One region of the Pseudomonas sp. FP1742 genome, then DNA from elsewhere that is predicted to be linked to it. Evidence: riboswitches for the same ligand, from Rfam matches in the RefSeq annotation. Region 1 holds a riboswitch; the other holds the start of a gene.
What was found. Region 1 has a riboswitch for cobalamin ahead of cobW (cobalamin biosynthesis protein CobW). Riboswitches for the same ligand answer to the same signal wherever they lie in the genome.
Positions count from the first base shown of each region.

Region 2: another riboswitch for cobalamin. It lies ahead of cobO (cob(I)yrinic acid a,c-diamide adenosyltransferase); the one in region 1 lies ahead of cobW (cobalamin biosynthesis protein CobW).

Region 1 is NZ_CP117460.1:3,893,103-3,896,508, reverse strand. It holds gene PSH64_RS17215 (CbtA family protein) at 1-399, opposite strand, end outside; gene PSH64_RS17210 (CbtB-domain containing protein) at 411-602, opposite strand; cobalamin riboswitch at 723-951, opposite strand; cobalamin riboswitch at 1,139-1,353, shown strand; gene cobW (cobalamin biosynthesis protein CobW) at 1,455-2,516, shown strand; gene cobN (cobaltochelatase subunit CobN) at 2,520-3,406, shown strand, end outside.
Region 2 is NZ_CP117460.1:1,838,720-1,842,125, reverse strand. It holds gene PSH64_RS08280 (cobyrinate a,c-diamide synthase) at 1-1,059, opposite strand, end outside; gene cobO (cob(I)yrinic acid a,c-diamide adenosyltransferase) at 1,056-1,667, opposite strand; cobalamin riboswitch at 1,749-1,983, opposite strand; gene PSH64_RS08270 (hypothetical protein) at 2,138-2,722, shown strand; gene PSH64_RS08265 (sorbosone dehydrogenase family protein) at 2,791-3,406, shown strand, end outside.

The DNA of each region.
Region 1 (3,406 bases):
AGTGCCCGGCAGCTCAGGCGGCAGGCCGAGAGTCGGAGCCAGTACGAACGTCGCATAACCGGCCAGGCCCCAGAGCAGGCCCTGAGAGGTTCTGGTCGGTGCGCGCAGAGTGTAGAGACCCGCAAGCATCAGGGCGAAACCGACAGCCACCACCAGGTTGCCGCCGGTAGTGGACAGCACGCGCTGCCAGCCGTCTTCCGGCTCCCAGGCTTCGGCATCGTGGGTATGAGCCGCAGCACCTGCGGCGTGTTCGTGAACTTCAACAACGGCCGGCTCGGATTTTTCGTAGGTCTCGGCCTGCAGAATCAGCGGGGCGACCCAGAAGCTTTGCAGCAGGGTCAATAGCAGCGCGGCCAGCAGCCCGGTGAAACCTGCGGTTTGCGCAATACGCTTGATCATGTCAACAGGTCTCAATGGCACGGAAACGCGGAGCTGTGACGGGTGTCGTGCGCGGCGTTGTGTACCGCTGCGATGTGCGAGAAACCGGCGAAATACACAAGGCTGGCGCCAAGGATCGACGCACACACGGCGGCGGTCAGGCGTTGAGTCAGGGTTGTGGTGGTGCTGGCTGTGGCGTGGCCGGTAGTGCTGATGATCGACATGGCGCTTCCCTCTGGTCTGTCAGCGGGTGAATAGAGCGCATGAGAACCTCCGCACGCCGGGGCACGCAGAAATTTCGAACAGCGCCCGCCCACCGCGGGTTTGTTATTCAGTGAAGGTAAAACTCACTTGCTGTTGCGGGCCGGTCTCCGGGCTCGCGAGGGGCAGGGCTTGTGCCGAAACCTGCAAGCATCACCTTCCCATGCCGGATGACCGGCACAGTGGATCTGACGCTTCACTCGCTTACCGTTGCGGGGGCAGCACCGGACTGACATGGCTTTAGAGTAAAGCACATGATTCACCGGTTTCCCGTTTCACCCTGTGAAAGGCACCCGTAACAAGGCGTGTAGGAGAGCATGGGCGAGGGTTGGGCGTCAATTGGCAAGGGTTCTCACTTGGATACCGAGTCGCTCCTTTCGCGAGCAAGCCCGCTCCCACAGGGGAACGCATTTCAAATGTGGGAGCGGGCTTGCTCACGAAGGCGTCGTCTCAGGCGCCAGAGAACTCAGGTGGACATTGACCCGCCCCCACACGATGCGTAGCCTTGCGCTTTCGAGGTTCTTCGGCGTTTGCCGAAGCTAAGAAGGGAACGCGGTCGATGCCGCGGCTGCCCCCGCAACTGTGAACGGTGATGTTCGCTGCCACGCCACTGCAAACCCTGATCCATCAGGCTCGCGGGAAGGCGCAGCAAACGCCAGTCCAACGATTGGCACACCGTCAGCCAGGAGACCTGCCTCGACACAGATTCTCACTTTCAACCGGGCGGGGTGATCCGGTGGCGAACTCTTCAGGCACGCGCCCCCGCGTTGCCGGTCGTCGTCCCGTATGCCCGCCACCTTGCCAAAGGGCATCCGATGAAAACACTGGCCAAACTCCCCGTCACCATCGTTACCGGCTTCCTCGGCTCGGGCAAAACCACCTTGCTGCGGCACATGCTCGACAACGCCCAGGGCCGTCGCATCGCGGTGATCGTCAACGAGTTCGGCGAGCTGGGCATCGATGGCGAGATCCTCAAGCAGTGCTCCATCGGCTGCACCGAAGAAGAGGCCAGCGGTCGTGTCTATGAACTGGCCAACGGCTGCCTGTGCTGCACCGTTCAGGAAGAGTTCTTCCCGGTGATGCGCGAACTCGTCGCGCGTCGCGGCGACCTCGACCACATTCTCATCGAAACCTCGGGCCTGGCCCTGCCAAAGCCTTTGGTTCAAGCCTTCCAGTGGCCGGAAATCCGCAGTGCCTGCACCGTTGACGCGGTGATCACCGTGGTCGACAGCCCGGCCGTGGCCGCCGGCACTTTCGCCGCGTTCCCGGATCAAGTGGACGCCCAGCGCAAACTCGACCCGAACCTGGACCACGAATCGCCGCTGCACGAGCTGTTCGCCGACCAACTGGCCAGCGCCGACCTGGTAATCCTCAACAAGGCTGACCTGATCAGCGCCACGGACCTGGCCCGCGTGCGCCTGGAAGTCGCCGAAGAGCTGCCGCCGGCGGTAAAAGTCATCGAGGCCAGCAGCGGTCGCCTGCCACTGGACGTGCTGATTGGCCTCGGCGCCGGTTCCGAAGAACACATCGACAGCCGCCACAGTCATCACGATCATCACCATGAAGGTGAAGACGATCATGACCACGATGCATTCGATTCCATCTCCATTGAGCTGCCACAAGCCGACGAAAGCCTGCTGATGGATGCGCTGACTCAATTGGTGGTTCAGCACGGCATCCTGCGGGTCAAAGGTTTTGCGGCGGTGCCGAACAAACCGATGCGCCTGTTGATTCAGGGCGTGGGCACGCGGTTCGACAAACACTTCGACCGCCAGTGGGGCGCCGAAGAGGCGCGCAACACCCGTCTGGTGTTGATCGGTCAGGATCTGGACGCCGCTGCGCTCGAAGCGCAATTGCGCGCTGCGCTCAGCGTTTAAACCATGCACCTGCTCAGGACCCAGCCCGGCGGATTCGTGTCGGATGACAACATTGCCGACCTTGGACAAACCCCCGCCGAGCTGGTGATCCTGTGCAGCGGCGATTCCAGCCTGGCGTTGCTCGCCGAAGCGGCGCAGCAGTTGCCCGACGATTACCCGAGCCTGCGCCTGGCCAACCCGATGCAGGTGCAGAATCACGCCTCGGTCGATCTGTATGTCGACGAGGTGCTGCGTCACGCCAAGGTGATTCTGATCTCGCTGCACGGCGGCATCGCCTATTGGCGTTATGGCATCGAGCGTCTGGTGGAATTGTCCCAGCGCGGTGTACAGCTGATTCTGGTACCGGGCGATGATCGCCCGGACCCGGAACTCAGCGACTTGAGTACGGTGCTTCCCGAAGACCGCGACCGGCTCTGGCAGTTTTTGCGCCAGGGCGGCATGGGCAATGCCCTGGATTTTTTCCGCTGTCTGGCCAATCGCTGGCTGGGTCGCGATTACGCCTGGGCCGAGCCACAAACCCTGCCGCGCACCGCGATCTACCACCCGCAAAAAAGCCCCGCGCACCTTCAGGATTGGCAAGCCGATTGGCAAACCGGTCAACCGGTGGCGGCGGTGTTGTTTTACCGCTCGCACTTGCAGGCGGCGAACACCGGTTTCATCGATGTTTTCTGCCAGCGTTTGCAGGCGGCGGGGCTCAACCCGTTGCCGATTGCTGTGGCCAGTCTGAAAGAATCCGGCTGCCTGATGGTGGTCGAGGACTTGCTGGATGAAGTCGAGGCGGGGGTGATTCTCAACACCACCGGTTTCGCCCAGTCCAGCCCCGAAGCGCCGCACCTGCGGCCGTTTCGTCGCAACATCCCGGTGATCCAGGCCATCTGTGCCCAGGACAA
Region 2 (3,406 bases), 2.1 Mb from region 1:
CTGCATCACCGCATCACCGGCCAACAAACCGACCAGTTCAGCGCGAGTACCCTCGACATCGGTCAACGAGTCCAGCAGGTACAGCATGCCGCCGCACTCGGCCAGCAACGGTTTGCCCGCCGCGTGGTGAGCGCGGATGGCGTTTAGCATGGGTGTGTTTTGTGACAACGCCACATGGTGCAATTCAGGGTAACCGCCCGGCAGATACAGGCTGTCTGCTTCCGGCAATTCGGAGTCGCGGATCGGCGAGAAGAAAGACAACTCGGCGCCCATGGCCCGCAGCAGATCCAGGCTCGCGCCGTAGGTAAACGCAAAAGCTTCGTCCCGAGCCACGGCAATCCGCACACCGGCCAGCAACGGTTCGGCCGCGATCATTTCAGGCGCGGCGAATTCCACGGCCGGCGGCAGTGCCACGTCGCAACTGCTGGCCAGTGAGTCAGCCGCCGCATCGAGGCGCAGATCGAGATCATTCAATTCGCTGGCCTGTACCAGGCCGAGATGCCGACTCGGCAATTCGATCCCCGTTTCCCGGGACAGCGCGCCGTACCAGCGCAAGCCTTCCGTCAGGCTGCCTTCGAGCAACTGCGCATGCCGGACGGTGCCGACCCGGTTGGCCAATACGCCGGCAAACGGCAAATCCGGCTGATAGCGCGCCAAGCCCAGGGCCAGCGCGCCAAACGTCTGCGCCATGGCGGTGCCGTCGATCACGCCGAGCACCGGCACGCCGAAATGCCGCGCTAGGTCGGCGCTGGAAGGCGTACCGTCAAACAGCCCCATCACGCCTTCGATGAGGATCAGATCGGCTTCGCCAGCGGCTTCCCACAACAGACGACGACTTTCCTGCTCGCCGACCATCCACATGTCCAGTTGATAAACCGGCGCACCGCTGGCGCGCTCGAGAATCATCGGGTCGAGAAAGTCCGGGCCGCATTTGAACACGCGCACCTTGCGCCCCTGATTGCGATGCAAACGGGCGAGCGCGGCGGTGACGGTGGTCTTGCCCTGACCGGAAGCCGGCGCGGCGATCAGTACCGCCGGGCAATGACGTGGCTGAATCACAACTCGACGCCTTTTTGCGCTTTGATCCCGGCCTGGAAGGCGTGCTTGATCATGCCCATTTCGGTGACGGTGTCAGCCAGTTCGATCATCTCCGGTTTGGCGCCACGGCCAGTGACCACCACATGCTGCATCGGCGGACGGGCCTGCAAGTCGCTGAGCACCTGATCCAGATCGAGGTAACCGTGCTTGAGGGCGATGTTCAATTCATCGAGCACCACCAGGCCAATGGACGGATCGCTCAGCAGTTCGCGGGACACCGCCCACGCGGCCTCGGCGGCGGCGATGTCACGCTGGCGGTCCTGGGTTTCCCAGGTGAAGCCCTCGCCCATCACATGAAAACGCACTTGCTCCGGGAAACGCCGGAAGAACAGCTCCTCGCCGGTGCTGCTGCGCCCCTTGATGAACTGCACCACGCCGCACTGCATGCCGTGGCCCATGGAGCGCGCGAGCATGCCGAACGCCGAACTGCTCTTGCCTTTGCCGTTGCCGGAAAGTACCAGCAGCAGGCCGCACTCATTCGGCGAGTTGGCGATGCGTTCGTCGATCACGGCTTTTTTGCGCAGCATGCGCGCCAGATGGCGTTCGTCACGATCGGGGGTATCAGTCATGGGGGAGCTCTCCGTTGAGGCTGGATAACGGCGGGCAGGCACAAGAATAGACGGCAAGAAGCCTGGCATCGCCCACCGTGATGCCGCTTGGATGGATCAGGCCGGTCTCCGGGCTCATGAGCGGCGCGGGGCCAACTGCGCGCCTTCCCATGTCGACAGTCGACACAGTGGCTCAAGGCACAGTCTTCACTCATTTACCGTTGCGGGGGCAGCGCCGGGATCGTGATCGTTCTTCGCTTGAAGAAACTCACTCACCGGCTTCCCTGTTTCACTCTGTCGACCAAGGCCACAGAGCACCTGAAACAAGCCGCGAAGGTTAGAGGGTTGGGGGTGGAGCGTCAATTGAAGACGGGACACCAGTGAGCGAATAACTGCCGTCGATCAATTTACTGACGCCAATCTTGTGCCACACTGCCAGCAGTGATATCAAAGAGCCACAACCTCATAACACAATAACAAGGGTGAGCCACATGCAAGGCATGATCATCAGCAATCCGAAGCTGGAATTCCTGCGCCCGGTGCTGGAACGCTGGTTTGACTGTATCGACCGCTACAACGCCGTGCGCGGCGATAACGATACGCCTTACTGGTACGACGAAAGCGCCAACCTCGGCCTGCTCTCTGCCGCAGCCTGGATGGCGGAAATGGTCACGCTGCAGCAAACACCGTCGCGCAAACAGACCGAAGAAGGCGAACGCAACGCCCGCGCCGATCTGTTTATCGCTACCAGCGAAGAACGCGCTTACCTGCAGGCCACCCAGCGCTGGCCACGGGTCAATAGCCTGAACCTGACCCAGGCACTGGCGGACATCACCAGCGACGCGAAGCGCATCAGCTACGCCAGCGACCTGAAACTCGGCTGCCTGTTTGTCGCCCCGCAAAAAGCCCAGCACAGCGCCACCCCGGAAGAACTCCAGGACATGCTCGACGACCTGCAAAAGGAACACACCTGCGCCGTGGCCTGGTATTTCCCTTACGCCTACCGCAAGTTGCGCAATGAGGCCGGCAACTACCACCCAGGGATCGCCGTGCTGTTCAAGGAAGCCCGCGGCTGACCGGTTGAACCATCACGCAGCTACGCTTCTCTATGATTACGTCAATGCATTCATAGGGAAGATCAGTAATGCGCAAACCCCAGCTCGTGTTCATCATCGCGCTCGCCGGAGGGCTCGCCGCCTGTGGTGAAACCTCCAGCCTGCAAGTCTCGGACGGCACCGGACCGTCGCCCAAGCTGCCAGAACCGAACAAAACCCTGATCCCGACGGTGAACATCGCCCCGGCGATCGGCTGGCCTCAAGGTAAAAAACCCGTCGCCGCCGCAGGCACTCAAGTAGTAGCGTTTGCCGAAGGCCTCGAGCATCCGCGCTGGCTCTACGTGCTGCCCAACGGTGACGTACTGGTGGCCGAAACCAACGCGCCGGCCAAATCCGATGACAGCAAAGGCATTCGCGGCTGGATCATGGGCAAAGTCATGGGCCGCGCCGGTGCCGGCGTCCCCAGCCCGAACCGCATCACTCTGCTGCGGGACAAGGACCACGACGGCGTCGCCGAAACCCGCACGGTGTTCCTGGAAAACCTCAACTCGCCTTTCGGCATGACCCTGGTTGGCAAAGACCTGTATGTCGCCGACACCGACCGTTTGCTGCGTTTTCACTATGAAAACGGCGAGACAGCGATCAAGGCACAGCCAATCAAAGTGGTCGATTTGCCGGGCGGCACGCGAAATCACCACTGGACCA